Pseudoxanthobacter soli DSM 19599: one gene and its partner. The protein of the gene in region 1 interacts with the protein of each later gene in a pairwise test. Links are inferred from orthologs where the notes say so. Each region holds a gene or a part of one and is shown on either strand. Other genes may lie near its edges. The genes, in order: ptsN and trkA.

What was found.
Region 2: the proteins of ptsN (region 1) and trkA interact in binary tests that used the Escherichia coli proteins (3 or more experiments, as listed by UniProt). The link is inferred for Pseudoxanthobacter soli DSM 19599 from one-to-one orthologs.

What each region holds. Positions count from the first base shown.
Region 1 is NZ_FRXO01000002.1:660,057-666,644, reverse strand. Bases 3,628-6,588 are described here. They hold ptsN (PTS IIA-like nitrogen regulatory protein PtsN), read left to right. Parts: upstream 3,628-4,856; coding sequence 4,857-5,321; downstream 5,322-6,588. Other genes in these bases: BUF17_RS07295 (Hsp20 family protein), read right to left, coding at 6,024-6,455; BUF17_RS07300 (BQ00720 family protein), read right to left, coding at 5,697-5,957; hpf (ribosome hibernation-promoting factor, HPF/YfiA family), read left to right, coding at 4,099-4,677. Also shown: LPS export ABC transporter periplasmic protein LptC, read left to right, coding at 1-158; BUF17_RS07325 (LptA/OstA family protein), read left to right, coding at 155-886; lptB (LPS export ABC transporter ATP-binding protein), read left to right, coding at 997-1,803; rpoN (RNA polymerase factor sigma-54), read left to right, coding at 1,915-3,588. UniProt on the Escherichia coli protein: Seems to have a role in regulating nitrogen assimilation.
Region 2 is NZ_FRXO01000001.1:481,971-488,452, forward strand. The notes cover bases 1,654-4,508. They hold trkA (Trk system potassium transporter TrkA), read right to left. Parts: upstream 3,842-4,508; coding sequence 2,465-3,841; downstream 1,654-2,464. Other genes in these bases: BUF17_RS02065 (D-amino-acid transaminase), read right to left, coding at 1,654-2,344; ntrX (nitrogen assimilation response regulator NtrX), read right to left, coding at 4,023-4,508. Also shown: GTPase HflX, read right to left, coding at 1-981; RNA chaperone Hfq, read right to left, coding at 1,075-1,323; more of BUF17_RS02065, read right to left, coding at 1,472-1,653; more of ntrX, read right to left, coding at 4,509-5,390; BUF17_RS02080 (sensor histidine kinase NtrY-like), read right to left, coding at 5,380-6,482. UniProt on the Escherichia coli protein: Part of the constitutive potassium transport systems TrkG and TrkH. May regulate the transport activity of TrkG and TrkH systems. Binds to NAD(+) and NADH.

The DNA of each region.
Region 1 (6,588 bases):
ACGGCAAGGCTGAATCGAAGCCGTCCGCATCGAAGCCGTCGGATATGGCACCCGGCGCGGCGGTCTCGCCTTCCGAGCCGGCTCCGGGTACCGTCCCCGCTACCAGTCCAGCCGTGGCCCCGTCCCCGGGCGCCCCTTCAACGGAGAGCCGTCCATGACCGCCATGCTCCCCATGATCGCCGCACGGCGGTTCGCATCCCGCGCGCCTTTCTCCGGCCGCGTCCGCTCGACCGCCGGCGCATGGGGTCTCGCCGCGGTGCTCGCGCTGGCGCTGGCAGGGCCCGCCGAGGCACAGACCACGCCGGCGCCTGCGGCAACCGGCGACGGAGCCGGCGGAAGCGAAACGCCGTTCAGCGGTTTCGGCGGCGGCGGCAAGGGGCCGATCGCCATCGAATCGAACGAACTTGAGGTTCACGACAAGCAGGGCATCGCGATCTTCACCGGCAACGTCATCGCCAAGCAGGCGGAAAGCACGCTGCAGGCCGAGAAGCTCGTCGTCCATTATGTCCAGGGCGGCCAGCCGGCCGCGGGCGGCGCCGCACCGGCGGCCGCGCCCGCCGCTGCCCCTGCGGCTTCCGGCCAGGCGATGAGCGGCGCCGGCGGCCAGCAGATCGAGAAGCTGGAGGCGACCGGGAAGGTGCTCCTGACCGACAAGGACCAGACCGCCTCCGGCGACGCGGCCGTCTACGAGGCGAAGTCCGATACCATGGTGATGACGGGCAACGTCGTCCTCACCCAGAACGGCAACGTGGTGAAGGGCAACCGGCTCGTGGTCAATCTCACGACCGGCGAGGCGAAGGTTTTCGCCAACAAGCGCGTTCAGATGTTGCTGGTGCCGAGCCAGGCGCCGGCGGCCCCCGGCGCTCCGGCCCCGAAGAGCAACTGACGTCGCTGGCCGGCCGCCCGGCCGGCCGCGCGCCGACCCATAGCAGGCCCGTTCGCCGGCGCGCGTTCCGCTGCGCCAGCGTTTGAGGCCCATCAGGAGACCGCTGCCGCATGTCGGTTACCCCCATCCCCTCCCCGGCCGCCGCGCGTGCCTATCCGGCCGACGGCGACGCGAGTCAGATCGGGCACCACGCCGACAGCGAACTCGTCGTCAGTGGCATCGCCAAGAGCTACCGCCGCCGCGCGGTGGTGCGCGACGTCAGCCTGTCGGTGCGGCGGGGCGAGGCGGTCGGGCTGCTCGGCCCCAACGGCGCCGGCAAGACCACGGTGTTCTACATGATCACCGGGCTGATCCGGCCGGACCACGGCGCCATTACCCTCGACGGCTTCGACATCACGCGGATGCCGATGTATCGCCGCGCGCGTCTCGGCATCGGCTACCTGCCCCAGGAGGCTTCGATCTTCCGCGGCCTGTCGGTGGAGGAGAACATCCGCTCCGTGCTGGAAGTGGTCGAGCCCGACCGCAGGCAGCGCGAGCAGGACCTCGAAACCCTCCTCGCCGAGTTCGGCGTGGCGCATCTGCGCAACCAGCCGGCGACCGCGCTCTCGGGCGGCGAGCGGCGGCGCGTCGAGATCGCGCGGGCGCTCGCCACCCGGCCGTCGTTCATGCTGCTCGACGAGCCGTTCGCGGGCATCGATCCGATCGCGGTCGGCGACATCCAGATGCTCGTGCGGCACCTGACCGGCCGCGGCATCGGTGTGCTGATCACCGACCACAATGTCCGCGAGACGCTCGGGCTGATCGACCGCGCCTACATCATCGCCAGCGGCCAAGTGCTGACCGAAGGCCTCCCGGTGGACATCGTCGCCAACCAGGATGTGCGCCGTCTCTATCTCGGGGAACAATTTACGCTTTGAGCGCGGCCAAAGCCGCTGTAACACCTAAGAGAAGAGTTTCTTACGCAAGAAACGGACCAATCCGCAGCGGACAACCGCATCGGCGCAGCAGCGAGGGCGTTCTAGCCAGTCATGGCCCTTTCCCCGAAGCTGGAATTCCGGCAGACGCAGTCCCTGGTCATGACGCCGCAGCTGATGCAGGCCATCAAGCTGCTGCAGCTGTCGAATCTCGACCTCGTTGCCTTCGTGGAGGCCGAGATCGAGCGCAATCCGCTTCTGGAGCGCGAAGACGACACGCCGGATGTCGTCGATTCCGTTTCCGGTCCGAACGATTCAGCCTTCGACCGTCCGGATGGCGATGGCGGCGACCGCCACGTGACCGGCGATGGGCTTGCATCCCATGATTTCGAAGCCGGTGAGTTCTCGGACAGCGCGGCCGTCGGCGCGGACGGACGTTCGGAGGAGGGCGGCGAAACGGCAGGTGCCGCCCACGGGCTCGACCGCGATCTCGACATCGTGCCCGGCCTTGAGGCATCCGACGGCGCCGGGCTGGACCTGCCGCTCGGCGATCTCTTTCCCGACGACGTGCCGCTCGTGCCCGCGTTCGAGCCAAATCTCGACGGGCTCGACCCGTCGCGCCTTGCAGGCGACGCCTGGACGAGTTCCGGCGGCGGCGGCGAAGCCGGGCTTGAGGCGTTCGCGACCGTCGAGTCCACGTTGCGCGACCACCTGTCCCAGCAACTCACGCTCGCCATCCCCGAACCCTCGCGCCGCCTGATCGGACAGGTGCTGATCGATGCCATCGACGAGGCCGGCTACCTGAGGGCCGATCCCGCCCAGGTCGCAGAGCAGCTCGGCACCGGGCTCGACGACGTGATGGCCGTGCTCGCGATCATCCAGAGCTTCGATCCGACCGGCGTCGGCGCCCGCACGCTCGCCGAGTGTCTGGCCCTGCAGCTCCTCGAACGCGACCGGTTCGATCCGGCGATGCGCACCCTCGTCGACCATCTCGATCTCGTCGCCCGGCAGGACCGGGCGCAGCTACGGCGGCTGTGCAAGGTCGATGACGAGGATCTATCCGGGATGCTGGCAGAGCTTCGCGCACTCGACCCGAAGCCCGGGCTCGCCTTCGCACCGAGCGATGCGGTGCAGACCGTGGTGCCGGACGTGCTGGTGCGCCCGACGGCCGATGGCGGATTCCGCATCGAGCTCAACAGCGACACCCTGCCGAGGGTGCTGGTCAACCGCACCTATTACAGCGCCATCGTCCGCTCCTCGCAGGATCCGGCGGAGCGGACCTACCTGTCGGACTGCCTGCAGACCGCCAACTGGCTGGTGAAGAGCCTGGACCAGCGCGCCAAGACGGTGCTGAAGGTGGCGACCGAGATCGTGCGCCAGCAGGATGCGTTCTTCCGCAAGGGCGTGGCCTTTCTTCGCCCGCTCAACCTGAAGATCGTCGCCGACGAGATCGGCATGCACGAATCGACGGTGAGCCGCGTGACCGCCAACAAGTACATGGCGACCACCCGAGGCATCTTCGAGTTGAAGTATTTCTTCACCTCGGCGATTGCTTCCGCCGACGGTGGCGATGCTCATTCGGCCGAGGCGGTTCGCCACCATATCCGTCAGATGATCGATGCCGAGGACCCGTCTGCGGTGCTGTCCGATGACACGATCGTGCAGCGGTTGCGGGACGCGGGCATTGACATTGCCCGCCGCACCGTCGCCAAATACCGTGAATCGATGCGGATTCCGTCGTCAGTCGATCGACGGCGGGAGAAGCGCGCCACGGCGAGAAGCGCGTGAAAGACGGGAGGCTGTCGAACCCGATTCCAGTTCGAATGGACGATTCGTGCGCGGTTCGCGCGCGCTGAAGGCGTCCTCCATGCGCGCCGATCGACACGAAACGAGCGCGCAAACGGGCGTCTGAAGGCGCGCACGCGAACAGGCACCGCCCCGACGGGTAGGGCGATGTTAACGAATGGACGTTGACTTGATGCTATCCCCCGCTTAGAACGCCGCCTCGATTGCGACGATCCGCTGCGGGACGCTCGCCGTGACGGCGAACGTACGGAAGGCAGCCTCCGGCAATTATGGTCTGGCAATTGTGTCAAGACTATCGCAGGCGGCGGGCCTTGAAGGATGAACAACGATCCGCGCGGCCGGTGCGAGAGGCACCGCAGCCTGCGGACCTCCGGCCGGAGAGGCCGGCGACTGTAGGTTCGGCCTCGGCAGGGATGCGCAAGCACCCGGACGGCCGGCGGACACGGCGGTCGATCAGACCGCAGGCATGGATCGGAGCGATCAGGAGAGCCGATGACGCTGCGCGTTTCGGGAAAGAACATCGATATCGGCGAGGCCCTGCGCAGCCGTATCGAGGACCGGATCGAGGAGATCGTCCGGAAATATTTCGATGGCGGCTATGACGGTCACACCACCGTCGAGCCCGAGGGCACCGCCTTCCGGACGGAATGTTCCCTTCATCTCGACACGGGCATCGTGCTGAAGACCAGCGCGCTGGCCCATGACGCCTATCAGAGCTTCGATGCGGCCGCGGATCGCATCGAGCGGCGGCTGAGCCGCTACAAGAGCCGGCTTCGCGGCCGGACCGACCACGGGCGCAACGGCGCGGACGACGCCGCAGCGGCCTACGTGCTGGCCGCCCCCGACGAGGAAGAGGACGTTCCCGTCGATTACAGCCCGCTGGTGGTGGCTGAAACCGCGACCCGGGTGAAGACCATGACCGTCGGCATGGCGGTTCTGGAACTCGACCTGACGGAAGCGCCGGTGATCGTGTTCCGCAACGCCGCCCACGGCGGCGTGAACGTCGTCTTCCGCCGCCAGGACGGCAATGTCGGCTGGATCGATCCGACGCTGTCGGGAACGGGCGCTTGAAAGCGCGCGCGGCTGTCGCACCTGGCCGGAACAGCGCGGTGGCGTCCTGGTTGGGTCGCTTCGCAGGGGCGGCCGGGTTTGAAGTCCGCACGGCCGCGAGCCGGGCGGAAGGGGCACGCAGCGATGCGGGCCGGTTCGGCCCGACGCCATTCCGGCCTCGGGCGGAAGGAGTTTATCCGATGGATTTGAGCGATCTTCTAGGCGTCGAGGCGGTGTTGCCCTCGCTCAAGGCGAGCAGCAAGAAGCAGGCGATCCAAGAGCTTGCCGAGCGCGCCGCGACGCTGACCGGGCTGCCGGCGCGCGAGATCTTCGATACGCTCCTCCAGCGCGAGCGGCTCGGATCGACCGGCGTCGGCCACGGCGTCGCCATTCCCCACGGCAAGCTTCCCGCGCTGCCGCGGATCTTCGGCCTGTTTGCCCGCCTCGACAAGGCGGTCGATTTCGAGGCGCTCGACGACGAGCCGGTCGACCTCGTTTTCCTGCTGCTGGCGCCGGAAGGCTCGGGCGCGGACCACCTGAAGGCGCTTGCGCGGATCGCCCGCGTGCTGCGCGACGGCGCGACGGCCGCCAAGCTGCGCGCGACCACCGACCCGACCGCGCTATATGCGCTGCTGACCCAGCCGGTCGCCTCCCACGCGGCCTGATCCGCGCCGCTCCGGCGCGGCCGTCCGTACTGGCGGGCTTCGGGGACGCCGAAGCGAGATCGGGTGATCCGGCCGGGCGCTGTCGCCCGGCAGACGGGTGCAGCCGGAGCGAGGGCGCCCGCTCGTCGTCCGCCGCGACCGTGACGTCATTCCCCGAAGGCCGCAAAAAGATAGGCGCTGCAATCGCGACGCCGTACCCCGCAAAAGAAAAGGCGCCGCGATCGCGGCGCCCTGCAGGGTCTGAGGCCCAAACACAATCCAGGGCCTCAAAGCCCATGAAATCCAAGACGGCTGGTAGCCAAGACGGCTGGTTCTCAACCCGGCTGGTTCCTGCGTCCGCAGCTCTCCGCATCGCGACCGGCCAGGTGGCGTGCTTCAGTGCACGCTCACGGTCACCATGTCATGCTCGGCCGCATTGGCGATCGCGGCTTCGCGGCTGTCGGTGAGCAGAATCGGGGTACCGTCGGCACCGAGCAGGGCCCAGAGTTCGAGATCGGGGCTCAGTTCCGGCGCCTGCGGGAACAGGGCCGGCACCTCGGCGGAGGTCAGGGACTTGACGTAGGTCAGGCGCCCGGCGCCGATCCCGGCGAGGATCTCCGGCGGCACGGTGCGGGTGGGGCGGTTTTCGGTATTCATGACGCATACTCCTTCCGATCCCCCCTTTCCGGGCGGGATCATGGGAGAAAGCAGGACAGTCGTCCGTCAGTCTCCCGAGGCGATCTGAATCTTCCGTACGATACGCTCCGGTTCCGGTCTGGCGAGGTCGATCGACAGCAGTCCGTCTTTCAACTCCGCTCCGAGGATGTCGATCCCTTCCGCCAGCACGAAAGTGCGCTGGAACTGCCGGGCTGCGATTCCACGGTGCAGGAAATGACGCTCCCGCTCGTCCTCGGTCTGCCGGCCGCGGATCACGAGCTGGTTCTCCTCGATGGTCACCGCGAGCTGGTCCCGGGTGAACCCCGCGACCGCGAGCGTGATCCTGAGAACGTCACCCCGCCGCCCGTCCGGCGGCAGTCGCTCGATGTTGTAGGGGGGATAGCCGTCGTTGGCGGCCTTCGAAACCCGGTCGAGCACGCGTTCGATCTCGTCGAACCCGAGCAGGAACGGACTTGAGAACGTCGTCAGACGCGACATCGCGAGCCCTCGTTCATCCAAGCGGCTTTCATCCTACGGTACCCGCCGCCCGCTTGCGGCGCGGCGGCGAATCGGGCCCGCCGAAGCGGCACCCGGACGGTTCAGATCCTTCCGTCCCGTCGAATATGGCAAT
Region 2 (6,482 bases), on another replicon or contig:
CAGGATCAGATCGGCCGAGACCACCTCCTCCAGCGTCGCGCGGAAGGCGGCGACGAGATGCGTCGGCAGTTCGGAGATGAAGCCCACGGTGTCGGACAGGATCGCCTCGCCGCCGTGGGGCAGCTTCACCTTGCGCAGCGTCGGGTCGAGCGTGGCGAACAACAGGTCCTGCGACAGCACGTTGGCGTCCGTCAGGCGGTTGAACAGCGTCGACTTGCCGGCATTGGTGTAGCCGACCAGCGCCACGGTCGGATGCGGCACCTTCTTGCGGTTGGCGCGGTGCAGGCCGCGGGTGCGCTTGACCTCTTCGAGTTCGCGCTCGATGCGGCCGATGCGCTCCTGGATCTGGCGGCGGTCCGCCTCGATCTGGGTCTCGCCGGGGCCGCCGAGGAAGCCGAAGCCGCCGCGCTGGCGCTCAAGGTGGGTCCACGTGCGCACGAGGCGGCTTTTCTGCCACTTCAGATGCGCGAGCTCGACCTGAAGCGTGCCTTCCCGCGTGCGGGCGCGGGCGCCGAAGATTTCAAGGATGAGCGCGGTGCGATCCAGCACCTTGGCGCTCCACGCCTTTTCGAGATTGCGCTGCTGCACCGGTGACAGCGGATGATCGACGATGACGAGATCGGCCTTCTCGGTCTCGACGATCCGCCCGATCTCCTCGACCTTGCCCGTGCCGAACAGGGTCGCGGGGCGCAGGTTCGGCAGGCGGACGACGTAGGCGCCGACCACTTCGAGATCGATGGCTTCGGTCAGGCCAACAGCCTCGGCGAGTTTCGCTTCCGGCGAGCGCGCCCGGGCGGCTGCGTCTGCTTCGGCCGAAGGCCGCGCGCCGGTGTGGACCGGCATCAGCACGACGGCGGCCGTGCGCGGCTTCTCGTGGCTGGCAAGGGCCGTCCCGTGCAGGTCGGCGGCGCCCTCTTCCGGGGCTTCATGGTCGAACGGTTCGTCCGATGTCGGTCTGGTGGTCAAGCGGTCTTTCCTCATCCCCGGCCGGGGATTGCGAATGGCACAAAAAATCCGGGCGCAGGCCAAGCCTCCCGCGCCCGGATGTGGCGATTCTCTCGCCCTCAATCAAGTTCAGCGATCGGATTCCTCGCTCGGATCGAACAACTGAATCGGCTGATTGGGCATCACGGTCGAAATCGCGTGCTTGTAGACAAGCTGCGAGTGGCCATCGCGGCGCAGCAGCACGCAGAAATTATCGAACCATGTCACGACGCCCTGGAGCTTGACGCCGTTAACGAGAAACACGGTCAGAGGTGTCTTTTGCCTGCGGACGTGATTGAGGAAAGTGTCTTGCAAGTTTTGTGCGCGGTCCGCCATCATGTTTTTCCTTTTCTTTGTAAGGCCGCGACGCCGAGCCGGACGATGCTCCGCCGGGACAGGCCGGTACGCTTGGGAGGGCGTTGAGGAACCGGACTGACTTCGGCATCGCACCACAACCTTAACCCAAAGCGTGCATCCGCGTAATCTGTCATTCTCCGAAGATCAGAGGCGTCAATTCCGCCACATCGTGGAAGCCGGCGCGGAGGTCGCGCGCGATCGGGCCGGGCTTGCCGTCGCCGATGGGCCTGCCGTCGATGCGGACGACGGCGGTGACGACGCTGGTGGCCGACGTGACAAAGGCCTCGTCGGCGGCGAGCGCCTCCGGCACGGTGAAAGCCCTCTCCTCCACCTTCAGCCCGTGGGCGGCGGCGAAGTCCATCACGACGAGGCGCGTGATGCCGCCGAGAATGCCCGGGCTCGTCGGGCGGGTGACGAGCGCGCCGTTCGCGACGATCCAGGCATTGGTCGATCCGCCCTCGGTGACGAAGCCGTCCCGGTCGACGAACCACGCCTCGCGCGCACCGGCGTCGCGCGCAGCCTGCTTGGCGAGCACATTCGACAGCAATCCGACGGTCTTGATGTCCACCCTGCCCCACCGGTCGTCCGGAACGGTGATGACGCCGATGCCTGCCGCGGCGGCGGCCTCGACCTTTGCCGGGTCGACGGCGCGCGTGGTCACGACGACGGTCGGATTGACGGGTGTCTGCGGAAAATAGTGGTCGCGCGGGGCCGCGCCGCGGGTGATCTGGAGATAGATCCAGCCGTTTCTCAGTCCGTTGCGACGGGCGAGTTCGCGGAACACCGCGAGCAGGGCGGCGCGGCTCATCGGCATCGCGATCGCAAGGGCACCGAGGGACCGCTCCAGCCGGTCGAGATGGCGCGTCAGGTCGACGATCATTCCCGCCCGCACCTCGCACACCTCGTAGACGCCGTCGGCGAACTGGAAGCCCCTGTCCTCGATGTGAACGGCCGCATCGGCGTGGCGGGGATAGCGGCCGTCGACATAGGCGAAGCGACTCATCGGAAACTCCGGCAGGGAAAGCGGGTGGTAAAACAAGCGGTAGAAGGAGGCGTCCGCGGCGCCCGGATGGACGCGCCGGCCGACGGCGCCATTAGCCGGCGCACGGGTTGATAAGCCGGCTTAAAAGAATTCGAGGCTGACGCGGAACATGTGCTCGACCTGACGCACGCGTTCCTTCTCCGCGAACAGCACGATCCGGTCTCGCGGGTGGATGGTGGTGTCGCCGCGCGGCAGGATCACCGACCGGTTGCGGTAGATTGCGCCGATTCGCACACCGGCGGGAAGGTCGACCTCCCTAAGCGGCCGGCCGATCAGCGGCGACGTCTCCAGGGCGTCGGCCTCGATCACCTCGGCGGCCCCGTTCTGCAGGGCATGGACGCTGCGGATGCGCCCGCGCCGCACGTGGCGGAGCACCCGGGAGACCGTCACCGCCCTCGGCGCGATATAGGCGTCGATGCCGAGCGCGGCGGTGAAATCGGGATAGGTCGTGGAGTTGATCAGCACCAGCGAGCGCTTGCAGCCGAGCTGCTTGGCCATGACCCCGGCGAGAATGTTGGCCTGATCGTCGTTGGTGAGCGTCACCACGGTGTCCGCCTGCCCCACCTCGGCCTCGAGCAGCAGCGACTGGTCGAGCGCGCTGCCGTTCAGCACGACGGTGTGGCTCAGCGCTTGCGCCACCTCCTCCGCCCGCGCCGCTGAGGCTTCGATCATTTTTAGGCGCACCTTGGAGCCGCGCGCCTCCAGCCCCTTGGCGACATAGAAGCCGATATTGCCGGCGCCGACGATCACCACGCGCTTCGCCTCGCCCACGTCGTGGCCGAAGATCGCGAGGGTGCGCTTGACCTGGTCGGCGCGCGCGACGACGTAGGCGACATCGCCCGGCTCCAGCGCGTCGTTGCCGCCGAGCACGCGCGCCTGCGTGCCGCGAACCGCGCCGACCACGACCGCGCCGAGATCGGGAAACAGCTCGGTGAGCTGCTTCAGCGGCGTCTCCACCATGCGGCAGTCGCGGTTGCAGGTGACGGCGAACACGATCACCTGATCGTCGGCGACCGATATGCTTTCGATCGCGCCGGGCAGCGACAGCCGGCGGATGACCGTTTCGCCGACTTCCACTTCGGGCGAAATGACGACATCGATCGGAATGCCCTCGCGGGAGAACAGGTCGCGCCAGTGCGGGGCCAGATAGCTCTGCGCCCGGACGCGAGCGATCTTGGTCGGAACCTTGAAGACCGAATGCGCCACCTGGCAGGCGATCATGTTGACTTCGTCGGATTGGGTCACGGCGATCAGCATGTCGGCCTGCTCGGCGCCGGCCTGGGCGAGGATCTCGGGATGCGCGCCGTGGCCGACCACGCCGCGCACGTCGAGCCGCTCGCGCAGGATCGAGATCAGCTTCGGCGACGAATCGATCACGCACACGTCGTTGCGCTCGGCCGCCAGCCGCTCGGCAATCCCGTAACCCACCTGGCCAGCGCCGCAGATCACGATGCGCATGACGTCCTCCCCCTCCCCGCCGCCGTTTTCCGGTCCCCGGCAGAGCATCCGTTGCCGCCGGAGGCACCAAGAGCATATCCCGTTCAGATCTGATCGATCTGAACGGCAAGGATATGTTCAAGCTCTTGAACTCGAAGCGATTTTTCTTCAATCGGATGTCTCCATCCGATCACAAGGCGCTCTAGCCGACGCCGAGCGACTTCAGCTTGCGATGCAGCGCGGACCGCTCCATGCCGACGAATTCGGCCGTGCGCGAGATGTTGCCGCCGAAGCGGTTGATCTGCGCCCGCAGATAGTCGCGCTCGAACGCCTCGCGCGCGTCTCGCAGCGGAAGCGCCATCAGGTGCTCGCCGCCGGAATTCGTCGGCAGCGACGGCACCATGGTGCCGATCTCCGCCGGCAGCAGGTCGGCGGTGATCACCGCTTCCTCGTCGCCGCGGGTGAGGATCATCAGCCGCTCGACGTTGTTGCGCAGCTGGCGGATGTTGCCCGGCCAGTCGTGGGCCTGCAGAACGGCCATGGCGTCGTCGCCGATCCGCCGCTCCGGCAGGCCGGTCGCGCGCGAGATCTGCGCCATGAAGTGCAGCACGAGATCCGGGATGTCGTCGCGCCGTTCGGCGAGCGCCGGCACGCGCAGCGGCACGACGCTCAGCCGGTGGAACAGGTCCTCGCGGAACCGGCCCTCGGCGATCTCGCTCTCGAGATCACGGGCGGTGGACGACAGCACGCGCACGTCCACCTTCACGCGGGTGGAGCCACCGACGCGCAGGAAGTTCTGGTCCACAAGCACGCGCAGGATCTTGTTCTGCGTCTCGCGCGGCATGTCGGCGACTTCGTCGATATAGAGCGTGCCGCCGTGGGCCTCTTCCAGCGCGCCGACCTTGCGCGGGACGCCGGCCCCGCCTTCGATGCCGAACAGTTCCTCTTCCATGCGCTCGGGCGTGATGGTCGCCGCGTTGACGACCACGAATGGCCCCCGGGCGCGGCCGGAACGGGCATGGATCGAGCGCGCCGCCAGCTCCTTGCCGGCGCCCGACGGGCCGGAGATCAGGATGCGGCTGTTGGCGGCGGCGATGCGCTCGACCGCCTGCCGGAGCTGATTCATCGCCGTCGAGTTGCCGACGAGCTCGTCGGCGTCGCTGATGCGGCCCTTCAGGTCGCGGATCTCGCGGCGCAGATTGGAGGCTTCGAGTGCACGCTCGGTGGCGAGCACTAGCCGGTCTGCCTTGAACGGCTTCTCGATATAGTCGTAGGCGCCGCGCTTGATCGCGGACACGGCGGTCTCGATGTTGCCGTGGCCGGAAATGATGACGACCGGCAGATCCGGGTGGAGCTGCTGGATGGCATCGAGCAGGGCAAGCCCGTCGAGGCGGCTGCCTTGCAGCCAGATATCGAGAATGATGAGCGACGGTCGTCGCTCGCCGATGGCGGCAAGAGCGGAATCGCTGTCGCCCGCGGTGCGGGTGCCGAAGCCCTCGTCATCGAGGATGCCGGCGATCAACTCGCGGATGTCCGTCTCATCGTCGACGATCAGGATGTCAGAGGCCATGGTCTTCGCGTGGTTTCTGGGGGCTGACAGGGGTGGAGGACGCGGCGGCAACCCCGGCTGGGGCGGCCTCCGCATCCGTCGTCATGGCACCGGCGTCGCCGGCCCGGATGGTGAGGCGCACGCAGGCGCCGTGGCCGCCGTCGCGCACGGCCGGCGCATCGAGCAATTCGATCCGGCCGCCATGCTCCTCGACGATCTTGCCGACGATGGCGAGGCCGAGGCCGGTGCCCTTCTCGCGGGTCGTCATATAGGGCTCGAGCAGGCGTTCGCGGTTCTCCTGCGGCAGTCCCGGACCGTTGTCGACGACGTCGACCACGAGCCATTCGCCGTCGCGCCGTGCCGAGACGTCGACGTGGCCGGGCTCGGTGCGCTGATCCGCCGGCACGCCGGTGATCGCCTCGACCGCGTTCTTGACGACGTTGGCGATCGCCTGCCCGAGCTGGCGGTGATCGAACTTGCCGATCAGCGGCTCGTCGGGCAGGTGGGTGGAGAACTTCACGTCCGGGTGGCTGACGCTCTGCAGGAACACGGCCTCCCGCAGGGCTTCCGCGAGGTCGCGCGGCTCGAACACCGGCTTCGGCATCCGCGCGAACGACGAGAATTCGTCCACCATGCGGCCGATATCGCCGACCTGGCGCACGATGGTGTCGACGCACTGGTCGAACACGGCGCGGTCGTCCTCGATACGCTTGCCGTAGCGCCGGCGGATGCGTTCGGCCGAAAGCTGGATCGGCGTCAGCGGGTTCTTGATCTCGTGGGCGATGCGCCGGGCGACGTCGGCCCAGGCGGACGTGCGCTGCGCCTTCACGAGATCGGTGATGTCGTCGAGGGTGACGACGAGGCCCTGCCGGGTGGAATCCCGCCGGTTGTCGTTGGTGACGCGCACGGCGACCGTGCGCTCGCGCCCGCCGCGCACGATGACGATCTGGCCCTGCCGGCTCCACTCGCCATGATCGCCGCGCGCGGAGGCGAGGATGGGCGCGAGTTCCGGCACCACCTCCTCGGCGGGGCGATTGCCGATATCGTCCGCGGACAGGCCGAGCAGCATCTCGGCGGAGCGGTTGGCGAGCGAGATGCGGCCGGCCTCGTCGA